2 regions of the Oceanobacillus phoenicis genome follow, and region 2 is predicted to be linked to the other one. Evidence: a T-box and tRNA genes for the amino acid it is inferred to sense, from the RefSeq annotation. Region 2 holds a T-box; the other holds one or more tRNA genes.
The links. A T-box is a leader RNA that pairs with one kind of tRNA and senses whether it is charged. The one in region 2 lies ahead of argS (arginine--tRNA ligase), so its partner is inferred to be a tRNA-Arg.
Positions count from the first base shown of each region.

Region 1 (11,381 bases), 1.3 Mb from region 2:
ATGGGGAAAATATGGTTTATCTCGACCTTTCTCACAAAGATGCGAAAGAGCTCGACATAAAACTCGGCGGAATTATTGAAATCTATGAAAAATTCGTTGGTGAAGACCCTCGTAAAGTCCCAATGAAAATCTTCCCTGCAGTACATTATTCTATGGGTGGATTATGGATTGATGAAAATCAAATGACAAGCATCCCTGGTATTTTTGCTGCGGGAGAATGTGATTATTCTCAGCATGGTGGTAACCGTTTAGGAGCAAACTCACTATTATCAGCTATATATGGTGGTATGGTTGCTGGTCCGAAAGCAATTGATTATATTGATAGTTTAGATCAGCATGTCGATGATTTACCTGATGAACTTTATCAATCTCGTGAAAATGCGGAGCAAGAAAGCTTTGATCAACTCATGAGCATGGAAGGTACGGAGAACGCTTACCAAATTCATAAAGAATTAGGCGAGTGGATGACGGATAATGTTACCGTTGTTCGTGAGAATGAAAAACTCTTAAAAACGGATGAAAAGATAAAAGAATTATTAGATCGCTGGGATAATATCAATATCAATGACACATCTCGGTGGAGTAACCAAGGTGTTATGTTCACACGTCAATTGAAAAACATGCTACATCTAGCACGTGTTATCACTATTGGTGCATACAATCGAAATGAAAGTCGTGGAGCGCATTATAAACCAGAGTTCCCAGAACGTAATGATGAAGAATTCTTAAAAACAACCATTGCTGAATTCAATCTAGAAACGAATTCTCCTGAATTTAGCTATGAAGAAGTAGATTTATCTTTAATTGAACCGCGTAAACGTGATTACACTACAAAACACTAAGGAGGAGTAATATAAATGGCTGAACAGAGTAAAGTTACTTTTATTATAACTAGACAAGACGGCCCGGATTCGACTCCTTACGAGGAAACGTTTGAAATTCCATATAGACAGAATATGAACGTTATTTCTGCACTAATGGAAATCAGACAAAATCCTGTTAATAATAAAGGAGAGAATACCACACCTGTTATGTGGGATATGAACTGCTTAGAGGAAGTATGTGGAGCATGTTCTATGGTAATAAATGGGACAGCACGACAATCTTGTGCTGCGTTGGTTGATCAATTAGAGCAACCAATTCGTCTAGAACCAATGTCTACGTTCCCTGTCGTTAGAGATTTAATTGTTGATCGTGAGCGTATGTTTGATGCATTAAAACAAGTAAAAGCTTGGATACCAATCGATGGTACACATGATTTAGGTCCTGGTCCACGTATGCCGGAGAATAAACGTCAATGGGCATATGAGTTATCAAAATGTATGACATGTGGTGTTTGTTTAGAAGCATGCCCAAATGTTAACGATAGCTCAAACTTTATCGGACCTGCGGCTATTTCACAAGCACGTCTATTTAATGCACATCCAACTGGTGAAATGAATGCAAGTGATCGTCTGAATGGATTGATGGAAGATGGAGGTATTGATGGTTGCGGAAACTCACAAAATTGTGTGCAAGTATGTCCGAAAGGAATTCCTCTTACCACTTCCATTGCAGCAATGAACCGAGCTACTAATATTCAAGCGTTTAAAAACTTCTTTGGAAGTGACCAAGCGTTATAAAATTGAACATCGAAGACCCTATCCGATGAACTGGCTAGGGTCTTCATCATATAATATGGAAAACTGGAGGAAGTTACAATGAGAACCATTGAGTATATAGAAGATTTTACATCTTGGGCAGAAGAGTTTAATTTCTACATACCTGTAAATATTCGATTTTCTGAGACGGATATGTATGGGCATATGAATAATGTATCACCGTTCATTTATTTTGAAGAAGCAAGAATCGCATATTTACAATCACTCGGACTTTTTAATGATTTTTCTAATAAAGAAGAAGGTATTATTGTAGCTGACCTTCAATGTAATTATATAAAGCAGCTGTTTTTTGGAGATGAAGTGCAAGTTCATGTGAAGACGAAAGAAGTAGGAAACTCATCATTTGATATTCATTATATGGTGACAAAAGGGAATTTTGATGTAGTCCTTACGGCAAGAGGCAGATTAGTGTATATCGATGCGAATCTTGGTAAATCTAAACCATTAACGGAGGATATGAAAGAAAAACTTTTAGGTAGAACCTTTTCCAAAACACAAGTAAAACCGACCCCCTAATAAGGGTAGTCGGTTTTATTAGAGCTTTAATTCCCCCATGCGAAGAAGCTCAACTACGGCTTGTGACCGTCCCTTGACTCCCAATTTTTGCATAGCATTTGAAATATGGTTCCGGACAGTTTTTTCGGAAATAAACAACTCTTGTGCAATTTCTTTTGTTGTTTTATCCTGCACTAATAGTTCAAACACTTCTTTCTCGCGTTTGGTTAATAATTGCTTCGGTTTATACTCGTTGTCCTTCAAATGTTACCCCCTCCTTGCTCTATAGAGCTGCATGATGAAGGGAAATTATTTAGTCAATATAGCTTATGATATTAGAAAAAAATTAGTGCGTATATTTGTGCGGAAATCAGCCAGTTACTCAAAAAAGTTTTCAAGAACTTCATTTTGGTTTACTATAGTAACAAGCCTTGCATGAAACAACTCCCATCAATTACATAAGATGAATACAATGAAATGGATAGATGATCAGTAAGTAGGAGGATGAACGTTGAAAAAGAACGAACTAAGTGATCCTGTAAATCAAATGGAAAAGAGATTACGCTATATATCTGGAATGATCAAGCAAAATGGCCGTAAAATTTTAAATAATTATCCGATTACTTCTCCCCAATTTATCGCTTTACAATGGTTGTTAGAAGAAGGGGATTTAACTATTGGGGAATTATCCAACCGAATTAGTCATGCGTTCAGTACAACAACAGATTTAGTAGATCGTATGGAGAAGAATGAACTGGTGGAGAGAGTACGTGATACAAATGATCGACGAGTCGTGCGCATTCACTTATTAGAAAAAGGAAAACATATTATTGAAGAAGTAATTGATAAACGACAGGCATATTTAGGAGAAGTCTTAACGAAATTCTCTGAAGAAGAAAAAGAACAGTTGAATCAATTATTAGATTTTCTATATAAAGAGATGAAAATGGTTAACGAAAAATAATCAAACGGAAGAGGAGACATCTTTGTGGACAAAGCGATTGGGGTAATTGATTCGGGTGTAGGTGGACTTACTGTTGTTCACGAACTCATGAGGCAGCTCCCAAAAGAGCAGTTAATTTATTTGGGGGATACAGCTAGATGTCCTTATGGCCCGAGATCAAAAGAGGAAGTACAACAATTCACGTGGGAAATGGTGGATTTCTTACTAACGAAAAATATAAAAATGTTGGTTGTTGCATGTAATACAGCCACTGCATTTACATTAAAGGATTTAAAAGAACAATTAGATATACCGGTTATCGGTGTTATACAGCCAGGTGCCCGTGCTGCGATAAAATCTACTGAAAATAACCAAGTTGGTGTAATTGGAACAGAAGGAACGATAAGTAGTGGAGCTTATGCACAGGCATTAACGAAAATTAAGTCGGATATCCGAGTAAGTGGATTAGCGTGTCCTCCATTTGTTCCAATGGTTGAACGAGGTGTGTTATCTGGTCCTGAAGCGAAAGCTGTTGTATCAGAGGCTTTACGTCCATTCTCAAATAATAAAGAAATGGATACGTTAATATTAGGCTGTACACACTACCCATTACTTAAATCCACGATTCAGGAAGTAATGGGAGAAGAAGTCACTGTTATTTCCTCAAGTGAAGAAACTGCACGAGAAACAAGTACACTTCTTGAGGCTCATCAAATTATGAACCGTAGTGACCTCGTCCCACTTCATCAATTTTATACAACAGGCGATTTGGAGATCTTTATTGAAATTGCAAAAACAATATTCCATGAATCTAATTTCCAAATGCTAACCATTAAACAAGCAAATATATCAACAAATAAAGTTTGGTAAATAATATAGCTATATTGATTAATACGTAAGTTCCAATCATCTTTTATGAAGGATTGGAACTTTTATGTTTTATCCTGCATGAAACAAGCATTAAAATCCAATTTCAAGAAAATGAGGATTTGTTAATCAATGTGGAGGTTATCTTTGAGAAATAAAAACACCATAGATTAAAAGCTGTTTCATCGTTTTAATTGCATATATTTCTGCTTTCATGCCATTTAACATCATTTATAGGAAATTTATTCTATTATTGGTCTATTTTCTATATAGGCTCGTATATATAGTAGTACAAACCATCGTGGGAGGTATTTTGCATGAAAAAGCGATTAATGCTATTAGCGGGGTCAATTAGTATTGCCACTATTTTATCTGGGTGTTTTGATGGAGAACAATCACTTGATGAAATTGATCCACCTCAAAATGCACAGGAAGTAGATAATCTTGACAAAGTAGATGAGGAAGATGTTTCAGCTACACCTGAAGAAACGGCCGAAACAGTATCTAGAGACTTATATCTCCTAGATGCAAATGGAATGGTTGCTTCTCAAACACTAGAACTTCCAGTCCCAGATACAAACGAAGTTGCAGCACAAGTATTAGAGCATCTTGTAAAAGGTGGTCCAGTAACACCTCTTCTTCCGAATGGCTTCCAAGCGGTGTTACCAGAAGGTACCGAAGTACGTGGAGTTAATTTGCAAGAGGATGGAACAATTATTGTAGATTTATCAGAAGAATTTACCCAGTATGAAGAAAACCAAGAAGTACAAATACTAGAATCTGTTACACATACGTTAACACAATTTGAAAATGTTCATAAAGTTAAGCTACGAGTAAATGGTCAAGACTTAAAAGAAATGCCCGTAAATGGTACCCCGATTAATTCTGGCTATTCAAGAGCAAATGGAATTAATATAATTAACAATGATACGTTGGATTATTTACAGAGTGAACCTGTAACAATGTATTATCCAGTCGAACAAGAAAATAATCGATATTATGTGCCAGTAACGCAGTATATTGAAACGAATGAAGATGAAGCCATTGCAAATATTATAGAAGAATTAATTGATGGTCCTGGACACCAATCAAAAGTAGTGAACGTGTTCAATCCAGAGGCGGGGCTTGCATCTGAACCAACATTGAGTAATGGTATTTTAGAAGTCGTCTTTAATAAGGAGATATTAGCTGATAGTGAGCAGGGGATTATAGCTGATGAGGTTATGGAAACCATGGTTCGTACACTTACGGAACAGCCAAATATAGATGCAGTCGATGTAAAAGTAGAGAATGTAGAAAAAGTCGTAAATGAAAATGGAGAAGCATATACAGAGCCAGTAACAAAACAAGTATTCTCACCAAGTGAAGAATTATAAAATATTTTAAATTAAAACCTCTATTACTACAATTTAAGTAGAATAGAGGTTTTTTAATTTGTTAAGATATAAATAGTAGTTATAACAATCTTATGGAAACATAAGGAGAATGTTTCTTTTTGAAAAAATATGATAAGCTATTCAGTGTACAATTGAGGAGGAAGAAATAAATGAGAAATGATCAAAGACAAGTAAACCAATTAAGAAATATAAACATAACAACCAATTATATATCGCATCCGGAAGGATCCGTACTAATAGAAATGGGAAATACAAAAGTTATTTGTAATGCAAGTATCGAGGATCGTGTCCCTCCGTTTATGCGAGGTCAGGGCAAAGGATGGATAACTGCGGAATATGCCATGCTGCCAAGAGCTACTGCCCACAGAAATATTCGTGAATCTTCAAAAGGAAAAGTAAGTGGAAGAACGATGGAAATTCAACGACTTATTGGAAGAGCATTACGTTCAGTTGTCGACTTAGATCAAATTGGTGAACGTACAGTATGGATTGATTGTGATGTAATACAAGCGGATGGAGGAACAAGAACAGCTTCTATTACAGGTGCATTCGTAGCAATGTCACTTGCCTTTTCAAAACTTGTTGAATCGAAAACATTAAAAAAGATGCCAATTCATGATTATTTAGCAGCTATTTCTGTAGGCGTGTTAACAAACGGAACGGAAATTCTAGACTTAAATTATGAAGAGGATTCCGAAGCAGCAGTAGATATGAATATTGTGATGACTGGTAAAGGTGAATTCGTGGAAATTCAAGGAACGGGAGAAGAAGCAACCTTTACACCAGCCCAATTACAAAAGATGCTTAAATTAGGTGAAGAAGGTATTCAGCAGCTGGTGAAAACACAGAAAGAAATATTAGCTGATAAATTAGTTTAAGAATGGAAAGTTAATTGTGAGGGGGAGTCATATGAAAAAAATAATTGTTGCTACTAAAAATAAAGGGAAAGCGAAAGAATTCAAGGAATTCTTTGCTAGCTTTGATATTGAAGCAATATCATTATTGGATTTACCAGAATCTATTCCAGATATTGAGGAAACAGGAACCACTTTTGAAGAAAATGCAGCTTTAAAGGCAGAAGAAATTAGTGAACGTTTCAATACAGCTGTAATTGCGGATGATTCAGGATTAATAATTGATGCTCTAGATGGACGACCTGGCTTATTCTCAGCACGATATGCAGGTGAACCTACGAATGATCAAGCGAACATAGAGAAAGTATTACAGGAAATGCAGGATGTTCCTGAAAAAGATCGTAATGCAAGATTTATTTGTGTTTTAGCTATTGCACAGCCTGACCAGGATACAATATTTAAAACCGGTTTTTGTGAAGGAGAAATTGGGAGTGAGTCCCGAGGGTCTCATGGGTTTGGATATGACCCAATTTTTATTCCACAAGGATATGAAGTGACGATGGCTGAATTAGATCCTAAAGAAAAAAATCGTATAAGTCATCGGAAAAATGCGATTGACCATCTAGAAAAATGGTTACATACATTATAAGGAATGAAATGGAGGGAAAAGCATGACGAGTGTATTAATAACGAGCGATAGTCACGGTTTGACTAAAGAATTATATGAAATAAAACATCGGCATGCAGTCAATTGGTATATCCATTGTGGTGATTCAGAATTAGATTTTGATGCAGATCAGCTCCAACCTTTTTATAAGGTTGGAGGGAATTGTGATTTTGATCCACGGTATCCAAACGAAGAAATTAAAGATATGGACGGAATTCGATTCTTTATTACACACGGACATCTTCATCAAGTAAAATCTAGCCTTACCACGCTTTCCTATGCAGCAGAAGAACATCAAGCTAAAGTTGTTTGTTTTGGACATACGCATATTGCCGGAGCAGAGAAAATAGGTAATCAATTATTCATTAATCCAGGTAGTATACGAATGCCAAGGAATCGGATTGAAAAAACATATGCTATCCTAGAATGGTCTGACCAACAGTCTGTTTCTGTTAACTTTTATACAGTTGATGGTCAATATTTGAAGGACATGTCATTTACAACATCCATATAAGAATAATCACTGGGACAAAATAGGAGCTTTTGATCAATAATAAAAAAGCGGTATTAAATTTTTTTGTCCCAGCAGTTAATTCTTTTAGAAAACCTGTTGACAAATTCTCTCCACGGTCATATAATATTACTTGTCCGTTAAAAAAGACGGCATACATAATTATTACGTAGAGATAGAGTTTGCGGGTGTAGTTTAATGGTAAAACCTCAGCCTTCCAAGCTGATGACGAGGGTTCGATTCCCTTCACCCGCTCCAATTTTTGTCCCAGTAGCTCAGCTGGATAGAGCAACAGCCTTCTAAGCTGTGGGTCGCAGGTTCGAATCCTGCCTGGGACGTTCCGCGCACAAATCGCGCACAAACACCGTCATATCAACGATAAGACTACCTAACAGTAGCACGTTCACATGGCGGTTTTTTCTTTTTCCAAGGGAGGACGTTGAACGAGCGAGCAGGAAGCCATCGAACATTCGAAGGTGAATCGCAAGAATAAACGAAAATTAATCGGAACACGTGATCGCAAAGTCACACGTACAAATAACGTCCCACATACTCCGGCAACTGTACGGAAAACGAGCGAGCCACTAACTCTACAACAGGCGTTGACTTTATTCTTACGTGCAAAGGAAACGGAGGGTGTACGTCCTCGAACAGTATGCGACTATATTAACCACGTCGGATACTTATCGGACATTATACCGGATACTATACGTGATTATATAACGTATATAAGAACGCAGAAACGCCGTTATGAGAACTCGGAAGGACGTAAAGATAAGACGGTAGGGTTGTCGGTAAATACCCTTAATATCCGCCCTAGAACGATTAGTACGATGGCGAAATTTTGGCACGAGGAAGGGTATCTCGATTATAATCCGATGGAAAACGTCAAGCAAGTTAAGGCCTTTCAAGAGGACGAAGTGCCGGGATTGACATAGAGGAGATAAATAAGGTGAGAATCTGAAAAGGTTCGATAATTCGAAATAAAAATCGACTATTTATAATTACGTTTGATTACAACAATCCTTTACCATAATATGTTAGTAAAGGGAGCTGAGAGTAAGATGCCTAAGAAAAGAGTGAATCTAAATAACGGTGAAGTCATTGCTTATCAGACAAAGGGGTATGGAGAAAAAGTGGTGGTGCTGGTTCATGGTAATATGTGTTCAAGCGAACATTATTCAACATTATTAAACGAAATTGATCCAAAATCATATACGGTTTATGCACTTGATTTAAGAGGTTTTGGCGACAGTACTTACGGTACTCTAATCAAAACAGTTCGTGATTTTTCTAATGACATTCATCAATTTTTAGATTCTATGCATATCAAAAGGATTTTTCTAGTTGGTTGGTCTGCTGGTGGTCCAATTTGCCTGCAATTCGCTATTGATTATCCAGATTTTGTGCAAGGAATGATCCTCTTGAGTTCAGTAAGTCTTAAAGGAGACCCGTTACAAAAGAAAGATCAATTAGGTGCAAGCACTGGAAAATATTATGCTAGTAAAGCTGAGATGGCTCAAGACCCCGAAATATCAATCCCCTCTAAAGCCATTCAAAATAACGATTTTAATACATTAAATAATATGTGGAACATAGGTATTTATACAAATAAGAAGCCTCCTTTGTCTATATCTCAATCATTAATTAGAGAAACAATGAAACAACGAAACCTAGAAGACATTTATTGGGCTCTTGCTCATTTTAATATTTCCGATGAGCATAATGGTTATATTCAAGGCAATGGAAAAATAAAAAGTATACAAGTACCCGTACTGAGCTATTACGGAGAGCAAGATCGGATCATTAAGTTACAGGATGTAAAAAATACAGTTGAGTCACTCCCAAATGCTACACTACGTGTTTTAAAAAATTGTGGACATTCTCCACTAGTAGATAATCTAGATGAAATACTTGTTGGTATTGATGAAATGTTTGGCTAATACTATCTAAATAATTCAATAATTTAAATTGACGGTTTCAATATTATTTTCTTCTGTTTGTTTCTCTTGTATTTTAGAACACTTGATTATAGTAGCATAGATTGGGTGGAGATCCTTATTGCATCGTTGGCTGGAAATAGAAACCGAAGTTAAAGACACCTCAACAAGGGTGTCTTTTTTATATAAAGGGATTATTAACATTTAGGGAGCAACCATTGGCATTTATCTGTCGAAGGGTAAGGGGTTAATAAACAGAGCTGCGAGGTGCTGGTCTACTAAATATATAAAGAGTGTTAAATCATGGCTGGCAATAAGTCGAATGAAGATAAAGTTTCTACACTTGAATGTATGCAATGAGAAAAGTGTTTACTGAACAACAGTTTAAATTCGTTGATGGGTTAAGTTGTTGTAAGTGTAATGGCCCAGTTAATCATTCTTTTACCAAACCGGATGAGGAATTAAATAACAGACGTATGAAACATAAAAGTGGTAATGGTTCTATAATTATTCGACTTTTATGATTATTTTTATTTTTGTATTTGCTGTTAAGTTATAGTGCTTTTGGTCGATATAAAGTTCATAAATGCACAATTACTTATAGCAGGAGGTAACATCTTGAAGAAGATAAAAAGAACCAAGAAATCAATAAGTTTAAGAAATAGATTAATAATAGCGTTTCTTATCATATTATTAATCCCAAGTATTGCAATTGGAGCAACTTCATACCAAAGTGCAAAGAATAAGATTGAGGAAAGTATGTTAGACTCTTCCCAAAAGAGCGTAGAAATAATGAAACAAACAATTGATCAGTTTATGAATGACCAAATGGATAGTATCGAATACTTATCAACTGCAATTGATCCATCGGATATAGAAGATAATGCAGATGAAGCGACAGGAAGAATTTTAGAAAATATGCAAACTGCGAAAGATGTAGCTTTTGAACAAACATATGTAGGGACGGAAACGGGGGAGTTTATGAACTTTCCTACATCCTTTAAAAATCCGCCAGATTATGATCCAAGAGAGCGACCTTGGTATCAACAAGCGATGGACAATCAAGGAGAAGTAATTGTCACAACTCCTTATGTATCGGCTTCTTCTAATCAAGTGGTGGTGACTCTTGCCAAAACTACTTCGAATAATAATGGTGTGGTGGCAGTAAACCTTGAGCTGGCTAGTTTAACAGATATAATTAATTCAGTCACTATCGGAGAAGAAGGGTATTTGTTTCTCTTAGATGAAACACAAAATTATATTAGTCATCCCGATTATGAGGCTGGTGCTGAAGCAACCGAAGATTTTTTCACCAAACTATATGATTCAGAAAGTGGGAAGTTCAGCTATCTTTTTGAAGGTGACGAAAAACAATTAGCATTTGCTACAAGTGAGATTACAGGTTGGAAGATAGCGGGGGCTATGTTTAATAGTGAGATTTCATCTAATGTGAGTCCAATTTTAAACACGACAATATTTGTTATTACAATCGCATTAGTACTTGGTGGAGTATTAATTATATTTATTATTCGCTCCATTTCTAAACCGATTTATCACCTTGTAAGTGCAAGTAACACAATAAGTCATGGAGACCTAAGCGATGAGGTAAACTTATATAGAAATGATGAATTAGGTACACTTGCACAATCATTCAATAAAATGCGAGAAAACTTGAATGGAATTATACTGCAAGTAAGAGATAAATCTAATCATTTAGCGTCTTCTGCAGAACAATTGAATGCAAGTACAGAACAAAATACTTCAGCAACAGAACAAATTTCTTCATCTGTACAAGAAGTAGCTGAGGGGATGAGTAATCTAAATAACAATATAACGCAAAGTTCCAAATTAGCTAAGGAAATGACGGATTCTATTCATACTATTGAATCAAGTTCGAAAGAGGTTTCAAATACAGTTACCAATACCATATCAGCTGTTAATGAAGGAAATAAAGCACTGAATACGACAATAGGTCAAATGAAATTTATCAAAGAGAATACACATCAACTATCGAATAATATAGAAGGTTTAGGAAATCAATCAGAA
Region 1 is NZ_JBDFME010000001.1:2,390,031-2,401,411, forward strand. Features, by position in the region: gene sdhA (succinate dehydrogenase flavoprotein subunit) at 1-842, shown strand, start outside; gene sdhB (succinate dehydrogenase iron-sulfur subunit) at 858-1,622, shown strand; gene ABC346_RS11810 (acyl-CoA thioesterase) at 1,701-2,177, shown strand; gene ABC346_RS11815 (helix-turn-helix domain-containing protein) at 2,196-2,420, opposite strand; gene ABC346_RS11820 (MarR family winged helix-turn-helix transcriptional regulator) at 2,668-3,120, shown strand; gene racE (glutamate racemase) at 3,145-3,969, shown strand; gene ABC346_RS11830 (GerMN domain-containing protein) at 4,284-5,342, shown strand; gene rph (ribonuclease PH) at 5,513-6,241, shown strand; gene ABC346_RS11840 (XTP/dITP diphosphatase) at 6,273-6,866, shown strand; gene ABC346_RS11845 (metallophosphoesterase) at 6,889-7,398, shown strand; tRNA gene ABC346_RS11850 (tRNA-Gly) at 7,580-7,653, shown strand; tRNA gene ABC346_RS11855 (tRNA-Arg) at 7,660-7,733, shown strand; gene ABC346_RS11860 (hypothetical protein) at 7,872-8,333, shown strand; gene phaZ (intracellular short-chain-length polyhydroxyalkanoate depolymerase) at 8,460-9,338, shown strand; gene ABC346_RS11870 (methyl-accepting chemotaxis protein) at 9,954-11,381, shown strand, end outside.
Region 1: it has a tRNA-Arg gene. The T-box ahead of argS (arginine--tRNA ligase) is inferred to sense a tRNA for this amino acid. The anticodon was not compared.

Region 2 (11,381 bases):
CGTAGGACTGCAGTATTCACATCTTCCTTTTCATTGCAATGTGCACATACTAGATATTTTCGTTCAGGGTAGGCTATATCAAAAAATTGCTTGCAATTACGGCAGTAGATCCCTTTTTGAAGTTCATCGTAGTGATAATCAGCAACGTTACGAAATTTTGATTGGGAGATATGATGATTTAAGAGCTCTTTTGCTATTAGATGATGTCGTTCTGTAATATTCATTGTGGAATTACGATGGAGCTTTTGTACAAATGATTGGACTTGAGTTGGTAAGACAAAGGGGATTTTTACAGGAGCTTGATATAGAGTGAAATGCGGATGTATAAATATGACCAAGGACTTAATAGGAAGAGTGTATTTAAATCCTAACATCATATTACGAAATAATGCTTCACTACGATGCAGTTGATGAAGTGGCTGTATAATTTCAGTGTTCGGCATTTTAACTAATTTATCATTTTCATAAATAAAATCTCCTTTATAATTCTTTATTTCTAACAAAAAAATAGTATCTGCAGTAATAATTACCGAATCGATTTGGAAAGTTGTATTATTATGTGTAAATAGTAAATCTTGCAGTATTAAGCTATCACCATTGGTCTCATCAAATAATTGATCAAATCTTCTTTCTCCTTCATATCCTTGTTTCATCTTTTCATAGGTTTGCCGATCTTTTATAGAAAAATCCATCCTATGAACTAATAAATCATACAACATTAAATCCTTTGTCTTTTCTCTGCGCTTTGTAATCATAAATCAATTCCTTTCCTATTTACCCTCTATTATATATGAATATTTCGATAAGTGTATTAACTAATGAAAAAAGAATGATATAATTTGAAAAACAGATAAAAAGGGTGGTTGAATGAATTATTTATTTTTCACGATTTATGCTATTCTACTCGCAGTACTTGCATTCTTCACTGGAGAAATCGTCACATTTATTATGTTAGGGATTATATTGATAGCGTTGCAGAATATTCATGCCACTTTAAAAAATATACTTAAGGTCTTAAAGGAAAATAAAACAACGTCTTAACGTGTAAATCAAACATTGAAAATTTTGGGTGACTTCCTTACATTCTCGCAGCATTCTATAATCCCTTTTTAGTTGAATATAATCTCTCTATTTAAAAAATGATCAAGATCATAAAAATTCGGGAATGATATTAAAAGAAGTTTGATAAGGAGAGAGGATTCATGAAGAGAGTAGCAGTAATAATAAATCCTAATGCAGGAAATCAAAAATTAAAAAATGAAATAAATACAATTGAAGCAAGATTAAAAGATGTATTTGAAGAGGTAACCGTATATACTACAGAAAAAGAAGGTGACGGTAAAAAAATCGTCGAAAAAATTTCCAGTAAAGTCGATTTAGTTATTGGTGGGGGCGGAGATGGAACAATATTTGAGCTTGTAAATGCGCTCGCTTCACTAGATCATCGACCAGCCTTTGCGGTGTTGCCGGGCGGTACATGTAATGATTTTTCTAGAACAATAGGGATGAATCAAAATCCGCTAGTTGCATTGGAACAAATCGTACAAAAACAAGTAAAGTCTGTTGATATAGGTAAATACAATGATTGTTATTTCCTTAACTTCTGGGGAATTGGGCTAATATCTAAAGTAGCTGAAGAAATGGATGGGGACAATAAAAAATTACTTGGAAAGATGTCATATTACATTAATACTTCCAAAGTTGTTTTTCAGAATGAAACATTTCAGCTTAAAGTAACTAGTGAGGAAATGAATTATGATGGGGAAGCTGTAATGATGGTCGTTGGAAATGGGGCTTTTCTAGGTGGGATGAAGTCATTTTTCCCTCATGCTGATATTCAAGATGGTAAATTTGACATACTAATTATTAAGTTAGCAAAGTTACAGCATTTTTGGACATGGTTAGAAACACAAATGCAAAATGATTATCCAGATAATAGAAACGATGAAGTTATTTATTTTCGAACAAGTAAACTTCATGTAGACAGTTCGCCCAAGCAAAATATTGATAGTGATGGAGAAGTATTGGCGCAAACGCCTTCTGAAATTACCGTACTTCCCAAACATTTAAAGGTAGTTATAGGCGATGAGGCATTTGGAACATTATAGATCATCAGTTAGGGGGATTATATGAAAAAAACAGCAATATTTATTGGGAGTGTAATTATAGTGTATTTTATATTACAGTTAGGTACAGGTATGATTTTAACTACGTCATATGTACCTAATGTATCGGAGGCGTGGCAAAATGTTGTAGGACTTTTACCTGAAATTACTTTCGGACCGAGTTCAATTGCTTTAGCTCCTGCCTTAATTTTTGGGGTTCTATCCATATTCATTGCCTATGGAATTACATCATTATTCAGCAAAAAATTAAACATAAATTAATCAAAAGGAGGTCCAAGTTATGGTTAACTTGGATCTCCTTTTCTATTTTATAATATTATTGATGCTTGCTCGTTGCAAAAGGGTCAAAAGCTTAGGTGGAAAATTAAGTAAATATCCTGGGTGAATGCTATCAATTAGAATTACTAAATAATTATGTGACAAAAAGATGTACCCTTTTATTGAAGGGTGCATCTTTGTCATTTATCACTGACTTCTCTTTTATTTCACAGTTCTCCTATCACTTCCAACACCAACCTTTTTACCTAAATAAATATCTTTCGTTAATCCAAAATGTCTACTTATTTTATATGTCATTAAATAATCAATACTTTAAACCTATTACCTTATAATTACGAAAAATTTTTATTTTCTTAATTTACAATACATTAACGTTAACTCCATAATCTATTAATAGTACTCCACTATACTTCAAATAGAGAAAAAGAATCTATTAAAAATGCAAGAGTACTTTCACACACTAAACAAACCTCTAAATTTATAGGAGTGATTGAATGAAGAAGAGCTCTATTAAGTTCAAAATTCGATTTCAATTATATGCCATATTATTTTTATGTCTTTATATTATTACGTTGGTAACTTCACCAACAACCGCCTTATTTCGAACTGAAACGGACTTGTTGGAAGGGGAAATTTTGGCTACAGATACATTTGTAGGATATGAGGATGAAGAACTTAATGAAGTAGATGAAACAATTGATAATGAATTAGAAAATGAATCAACAGATAGTATGAACAAGCAATCAACAGATGAACCAAATTATAAATCAATGAATGGCACGAACAAGCAATCAACTGAGGAATCAAACGATTCCAACAAGCCATTAACAGAAGATACAGTAGAGAAAAGCGAGAAAGATGAAAATGAATCACCAGAGAAAGATACAGATGCAGAACTTGACGATACAACAGGCGATGCATCATAGGGTAGAAAGTTTTCTATCAACGCTTTAAAAATAAAAAACATTCAAGGAAATAGGATATATGAGGTGATATTAGATGAAGTGGACAACGATGAAAAAGTTTACGAGTGTACTGACTACAACCGTACTATCTATGTTACTAATTATTACGGTGTTCACGATGATTTTACACCAAGCAACCGATGGAGAACCAAATGTATTCGGGTATCAATTAAAAACAGTTCTATCTGGATCTATGGAGCCAGAATTTCAAACCGGATCAATCATAGCTATTGAACAACAAGAAGATGTTACACAATTTCAAAGAGGCGATATCATTACTTTTCATAATTCTGAAGGAATGGTCATTACTCACAGAGTTGAAGAAGTAAAGGATAATGGAGCGCAATATGTGACTAAAGGGGATAACAACAATAGAGCAGATTCTGAGCTGGTGATCCCTGAGAGTATCATCGGTCAATACACCGGGTTCACCATTCCATATGCAGGATATGTGACTCAATTTGCCAATTCAAAAGAGGGTGCACTTTTCTTATTAATCTTCCCCGGCATAATGCTAGTGGGCTATTCACTAATTAATATCGGAAGAGCATTAAGGCAAATAGAAACCTCAAATAAAAAAGAAATGAGTAGTAATCAGTGACTCCGTGTTATCAGGTCTTCCACCCTGATGGACCGTTCACAAATAAAATCAAATCTTTGAAGGAGGAATTATGATGGGAATCAAAAAGCAATTGGGCATGGGTGTGGCAACAGCAGTACTGGGATTATCATTAATTGGAGGTGGCACGTTCGCATACTTTAGTGACAGTGAACAAACAAGTAACACATTCGCTGCAGGTACGTTAGATCTAACAGCAGAGCCAACAGAGATTATTAATGTTGGAAATATGGCCCCTGGCGATTCAATGGTTCGTGACTTTGAACTTCATAACAGTGGCACACTCGACATTAACACGGTTTATTTGGAAACTAATTATACGGTTGAGGATGCAGAGGGCGATAATTCGGAGGATTTCGGCGAACACATAGAAGTAGAATTTCTTTATAACGTAAATAACTTGGATGAAGTGATTTATCAAACAACATTGGCAGAATTGCAAGAAATGACACCAGAAGCGATCAATGAACATATTTTTTACCCAGCGATTGGTAATGAAGGTCTTGCAGCTGGAGATTCCCATGATTTCGTTGTTCAATTTAACTTCAAAGATAACGGAGAAGACCAAAATCAATTCCAGGGTGACGCTTTAAACCTTGAATGGACATTTATTGCTACGCAAGGAGAGGGACAAGATATCTAAATGAAAAATGTGATTATCTATAAAATAGGTGAATTCGTAGTGTAATTTTATTATTGCTCTAAATAAACTAAGAATCTTGATTTTTAAGGGGAGGGAATTTATTTATGAAAAATGTATTAAAAGATTTGAAAGGTGAGAAAGATTTGAGATTGAAAAAGCGTTCCATAGCTGCGTTGCTTGCAGCGGGAATTATCTTACCAAGTGCAGTAGCTGTGGCTGATCAACAAGAGCATCCTGATGCAGAAACGTACAAGCCTAGTCCGGTTCCAGACCGCGTTTTATTAGGATGGGAGGGCGATACAACTACTACTCAGTCTGTTTCATGGAGAACGGATGATAGTGTTACAACTCCCGTTGCAGAGATTGCAGTAGCTGAAGAAGGGCCTAATTTTACAAGCAATTCATTGACGGTTGAGGCAGAAACGAGTGAAGAGATTGAGGCAAACCTTGGCTATACGAATCAATACCATACAGTGAATTTTGAAGGTCTTGAACCAGATACGCAATACTTGTACCGCGTAGGTGATGGTGCAAACTGGAGTGAGTGGTTTGAGTTTACTACAGCATCAGCTGAAGATGAGCCATTTTCATTTATTTACATGGGTGACGCTCAAAATGATATAAAAGAACATTGGTCACGCGTGATGCGAAGCGCTTATTCTGATTTAGCTGATGCGAGCTTTATTGTGCATGCTGGAGATATGATAAATCACGGTGACGCAGATCAGCAATGGGGTGAGTGGTACGAAGGAGCTGGATGGATAAACGGTATGGTACCAAGTATTGCGACAGCAGGAAATCATGAGTATTATAGAACTACAAATGAACCTAGAAAACTGTCCGAATACTGGGGACCTCAATTTGCATATCCTGGTAACGGCCCTGAGGGACTAGAAGAGCAAGTCGGCTACTGGGATTACCAAGATATGCGTATTATCTCTTTAGATTCCAATGTCGGATATGCAAATATTGATCAACAAGCCGAATGGTTGGATGAAGTTCTTGAGAATAATCCGAATCAATGGACAGTTATTACGTTCCACCATCCGATTTTCTCTTCTGGAGAGGGACGTGATAACGTAGAGCTACGTGAAGCGATACTTCCTGTAATCGAAAAACACAATGTAGACTTAATCTTTCAAGGGCATGATCACACATATGCGCGAGGACATTTGAGCAATGAACAAGATGGGGAAAGAGAGTACACTACTGGTACGATGTTTGTTAACTCTGTCTCTGGTCCAAAGATGTATGATAGATCTGAAGTAGTTTGGGAGGAAAATAACGCTTATGTGAGAAGCGGCGCAGAAGATACCCAGATGTATCAACATGTTTACGTTGATGGCGAAGAGCTGAAATATGAATCATATAACGCTTTAGGTGAATTATACGATGAGTTTACAATGACAAAGCAGTCAGATGGGCAGAAACTTATTACCGAAACAGAGGGGTCTGAAGAACCAGTTGAATCCTCTATCGAAGAGGTGAAAACACAGGTTGATGAGTTATTGGCTGCAGGGGATATATCAAGTGAAGAAACAGCGAGGCATTTAAAGACTCACTTGAATTCCGTCGCACATTATCAAGAAACTCAATCCGTGGATAAGGCTATAAAACACATGAATAGTTTTATAGAGTTGTTGCAAGGGATAAAAGAAGAACAATTAATTACTGAGAATGCTTTTAATGGACTAAAAGCTAGTGCTGAAGAATTAATTGAACAATGGGGATAAAGGAAGAGCTTTAATTAGACATCTCTTGTGGTGGAAAGAAAATCTACTGCAAGGGATGTTTATTTTTATAAATGCTTGAGGGTAACAACAACTGTTTACTGAGCTAGAATACTCTAATGTTCGAAATGAGTAAAAGTAGATAAATTAGTCATTAAATTTTCCTGTTGCATTTATCTATAAAATCAGTATAATAATCATAAATATCATATCGTCGATGACAAAGAGAGTAATTATTGTAGCGTGCACAGCGAACTAGGGATAGTGGGAGCCTAGTCATGAGCAGTAATGAACCGCACTTTGGAGACTCTTGTTCGAAAATTGGAGTAGGATAAGACGGGGATGACCTCGTTAACAACTAAAGCGGTAATGATTCATTAAATTACAATTGGAGTGGTACCACGGGATTATAGACTCTCGTCTCTTTTTCAAATAGAAAAAGAGGCGGGAGTTTTTTTAGGAGGAATAACTAATGGATGGAAAACAAATCTTCGTTCAATCATTATTTGAATGCTTGGATGGGAATTTAGAGGAAGAACAATTATATCGATTGATTGAAAAACCAAAACAAGCAAAGATGGGGGATTTAGCTTTTCCTTGTTTTGAATTAGCACGTATTTTTAGAAAAAATCCTCAAGAAATTGCGATGCAGCTAGCCGCTGAAATAAACTCTATTTACTTTGAGCATGTGGAAGCAGTGGGAGCATATGTAAATGTTTTCTTGAATAAAGCTTTATTTACAGAAAACATTCTTCAACAAATCTGTAAGGAAAAAACAAGTTTTGGTTATTCCAATCTTGGTAAGGAAAGAGCAATCACAATCGATCTCTCATCTCCTAATATCGCAAAACCTTTTTCAATGGGACATTTACGTTCAACCGTGATTGGAAATGCAATTGCTAATATTGCTGAGAAAGTGGGATATAAAACGATTCGTATCAATCATTTAGGCGACTGGGGCACACAGTTTGGTAAATTAATGGTTGCCTATCAAAAATGGGGAAATGAGGCTCAAGTACGAGCGAATCCAATCAAAGAATTACTTCAACTGTATATTCGTTTTCATGAAGAAGCGGAAGTTGATCCTACACTCAATGACTTAGGAAGACAATGGTTTAAGCGATTAGAAGATGGAGATACACAAGCTGAACAATTATGGGAATGGTTTCGTGAAGAATCGTTAAAAGATTTCTCAAGAATTTATGAGCTATTAGGGATTTCATTTGATTCTTATAATGGAGAAGCTTTTTACAATGACAAGATGGTTCGAGTCGTTCATGAGCTACAGCAAAAAAGCTTATTAACCGAATCAGAAGGAGCAAAAGTTGTTACGTTAGAGGAAGAGAACTTACCACCTTGCTTGATTCAAAAACGTGATGGAACTACGTTATATGCAACGCGTGATTTAGCTGCTGCTATCTATCGTTATGAGAATTATCATTTTGCAGAATCCTTATATGTTGTAGGTAATGAACAAACACTACACTTTACACAGTTGTCTTATGTACTTCAAAAAATGGGATATAGTTGGGCTGAGAATATGAAGCATATTTCGTTTGGTATGATGTTAAAAGAAGGAAAGAAGATGTCTACTCGAAAAGGAAAGGTCGTGCTATTAGAAGAAGTACTACAAGAAGCAATTCAATTAGCAAGCACTAATATTACGGAGAAAAATCCTTTATTAGTTAACAAGGAAAAAGTAGCAAGACAGGTTGGCGTAGGAGCTGTCATTTTCCATGATTTAAAAAATGATCGACGCAATGATGTGGATTTTTCTTTAGAAGATATGCTGCGCTTTGAAGGAGAAACAGGTCCATATATTCAATATACACATGCAAGATTACATTCACTGCTGAAAAAAGGCGGATATCATGAAACGGACAATGTTAGCGTAGTAGATATAAATAAAGCTTGGCTAATCATTAGGCGTCTTATGGCTTTTCAAGATACAGTCATGAGAGCTTACAATGAATATGATCCTTCTAAAATAGCAAAATACCTTATTGAGCTGGCAAGAGAATTCAACAAGTATTATGCAAATGTTCGTATTTTAGGCGATGAGGAGAATAAACAAGCGAGATTACAACTTGTGTATTCAGTGAAAACAGTTCTAAAAGAAGGACTGCGACTATTAGGCATTCAGGCGCCAGACGCAATGTAAAAAATACGGCTACAGTCTTGGTTATCAAAGTGGGATTATATATTATGGAATAAGGTTTAGGTGAGACTCAGATGCATGAGCATCTAGAAGCTCACCTAACCGATGAATAAGCAATTAAATGTTTTCGGAAGGGCTTTTCAAAGGTATTCATTTGAACATCGTTCTTTTGGGTAATCCTATCTCCCAACCTCATTCCCAAATATATTCAAGTAACCTAGCTGATACGATGTGTAATAAGCAATGATTAATGCAACAACCATTCCAAAAAGGAATATCCAATCTTTTCTATTAATCTTCATTTGATGATAGTACGTACGCTCGCGTTCTCCAGTGAACCCTTTGGATTCCATAGCAATTGGAACTCGTTCCGCTTTTCTTATTGAGTTAGCAAGTAAAGGAATAGCATATTGTTTCATATTTTGTATTCGATTCTTCCATCCTTCTGCTCTGCTAATTCCGCGAATACGATGCGCTTGTTTCAGTAATTCAAATTCATGTTGTAACGTTGGTAAAAAGCGATAACCAGCTAATATACCATAGGTTAATTTTGGAGTTAATTTACATTGTTGCATTAAACTTAACATGAACTTTGTAGGATTAGTAGTGAATACAAATAATAAGGATAATGCTATAAAACATAAAGAACGTAATGCAAGGCTTATCCCAACCTCAGCACTACCTGTAGTTACTTCAAACCAAAGGAATGAAAATATGACTTCTCCAGTTGCATAGGATTCATCGGTGTAAAGCATCGTCATCCAAGCGAGTGATATAGCAAACAAGGAAAGGGGCATAAAAATGAGTAACCATCTCTTCCATGGAATGCTTGCCAGTAAAAATGTTATCGCTAAAATATACAATAAATAGATTAAAGGTGTAACAATATCGAAAGAGAAACTAAGAAATATCCCGGGAATTAAAATAGCCACAGCTTTCATACTAGGATTTCTATTCTCTATCATCTTAGGCGCACCACCTTTTGATTTCGGCACTCTCGAATGCGATAAGGTTCTCTTAATCTAGTATCTTGTAATAATTCTTTCTGATTCCAAAGCGATTGTGGACTTCCGTCAAAGCTTACTATTCCTTTATTCATCACTAATGCCCGATCGCAATAGGTATCTACTAAATCCATATCATGTGTGACAAAAATAATAGCTGTCCCTTGACTTTGGAGTTCTAATATCATGTTCATCAATTCTCTAGTAGTATGAGCATCTTGACCAAATGTAGGTTCATCAAATAAAAGTAAATCTGGCGTTTCGTCTAACATCGTAGCTACACTCAAACGACGTTTTTGTCCGCCGCTTAATGTAAAAGGATTCTTCCATTGATGATCTAAAAGTCGAAATGCTCGCAGTAACGAAATAGTACGATGATGAATTACACTAGTAGAATAATTGTTTAGTCGCATACCAAAAGCGACCTCATCAAAGACAGTATCACAAATAAATTGATGTTCAGGCTGTTGAAAAACGAATCCAGTATGTTTCGATAATGTTTTTCTATCCCAAACCTGTAGATCTTTTCCTTGAAATAAAATATTGCCACTGTGATATTTTTTTAATCCGATTAAACATTGCAGTAGGGTTGATTTTCCCGCACCATTTTCTCCTAAGATCGCGATAAATTCACCTTGCTGAATAGAAAAAGAGATATCCTTTAATATAGTAGACTTTCTCTGGAAATAGTGAAGATGATGAACTTCTAAACACATAGGCATAGATTTTTTGTGCTCTATTTTCCTAATTGTTTCTTGGTTATCCAGATACTTCATTGGAATTGCGATTTGATGATCTCGCAGCAAAGTTTGATGTACTTGGAACGCTGTTTCGGGCTTTTCGTCTATTAGAATTTTAGTTTCCTTACTCAAAATGACTAGCCGGTCTGCATAGATTTCCCAATCATCGACTTGATGTTCAATAATGAGTATGCCGATAGTTGTTTTCTTTTGTATTTCTATAATAAGCTCGATAAATTCTAACCTTGACATAGGGTCTAAGTTTGCTGTTGGTTCGTCTAAGATAATGTATCTTGGTTCCATAAGTAAGACAGATGCTAAAGCGATTTTCTGTTTTTGTCCTCCGGATAAATGGTGAATGGCGGTATTCATGTACTCGAGCATTCCGAGTTGTTGTAACACATTTCTTATCTTTCTTTTCATTTCAGAACGTGGAATAGAAAGGTTTTCTAACACAAAAGCTAGTTCATCTTCCACTCGAACCATACAAAATTGACTTTCCGGGTCTTGAAATACAATGCCAACCTCTTGGTTAATTACACCTCTTGGATAATCATCAATAGCCTTCCCCTTATACAAAAAAGTTCCTTTCGTGGTTCCTTCTACAGCTTCTGGATAAAGTCCATTTAGACAAAGTGCCAACGTACTTTTCCCAGAACCACTTGCTCCCATTAAAATGGTAATCTCATCCTCATAAATGGATAGAGATAACTGATTAATACTAGCAGATTGGTTCGTATTATAAACGAATGAAAAATTATCGAGTTTAAAAAGGGGTTGATCAAGATGCGCTTTGTTCACGTTGTTTCTGACGCTCCCTTCCTAGTGGATATCCACTAAGCACTCCAGTTTTTGCTAGTTGGTCAGCTGTTAATTTTCCAAGAAGACCAGATAAAATTGCACCACTTATCATTCGTGTGATAAACATTAATCCTACTAACCATGGGGCATATGCATCGTATCCAGACATGAAGTAATGATAAGGAAAACTGATTACTGCGGCACCAATTCCTGAAAATATGAGTATTCTTAGGCGATAATCTTTCCAACCAGTAGCTGCGAAAGCAAGTTCTGCCCCGAGTCCTTGTACCATTCCGGATAATATTAATGTTGGTCC
Region 2 is NZ_JBDFME010000001.1:3,697,781-3,709,161, reverse strand. Features, by position in the region: gene ABC346_RS18725 (nuclease-related domain-containing protein) at 1-755, opposite strand, end outside; gene ABC346_RS18720 (hypothetical protein) at 868-1,041, shown strand; gene ABC346_RS18715 (diacylglycerol/lipid kinase family protein) at 1,203-2,108, shown strand; gene ABC346_RS18710 (hypothetical protein) at 2,130-2,387, shown strand; gene ABC346_RS18705 (hypothetical protein) at 2,900-3,331, shown strand; gene sipW (signal peptidase I SipW) at 3,405-3,971, shown strand; gene ABC346_RS18695 (TasA family protein) at 4,045-4,632, shown strand; gene ABC346_RS18690 (purple acid phosphatase family protein) at 4,737-6,365, shown strand; T-box leader at 6,571-6,790, shown strand; gene argS (arginine--tRNA ligase) at 6,835-8,523, shown strand; gene ABC346_RS18680 (energy-coupling factor transporter transmembrane component T family protein) at 8,700-9,485, opposite strand; gene ABC346_RS18675 (ABC transporter ATP-binding protein) at 9,482-11,065, opposite strand; gene ABC346_RS18670 (ECF transporter S component) at 11,046-11,381, opposite strand, start outside.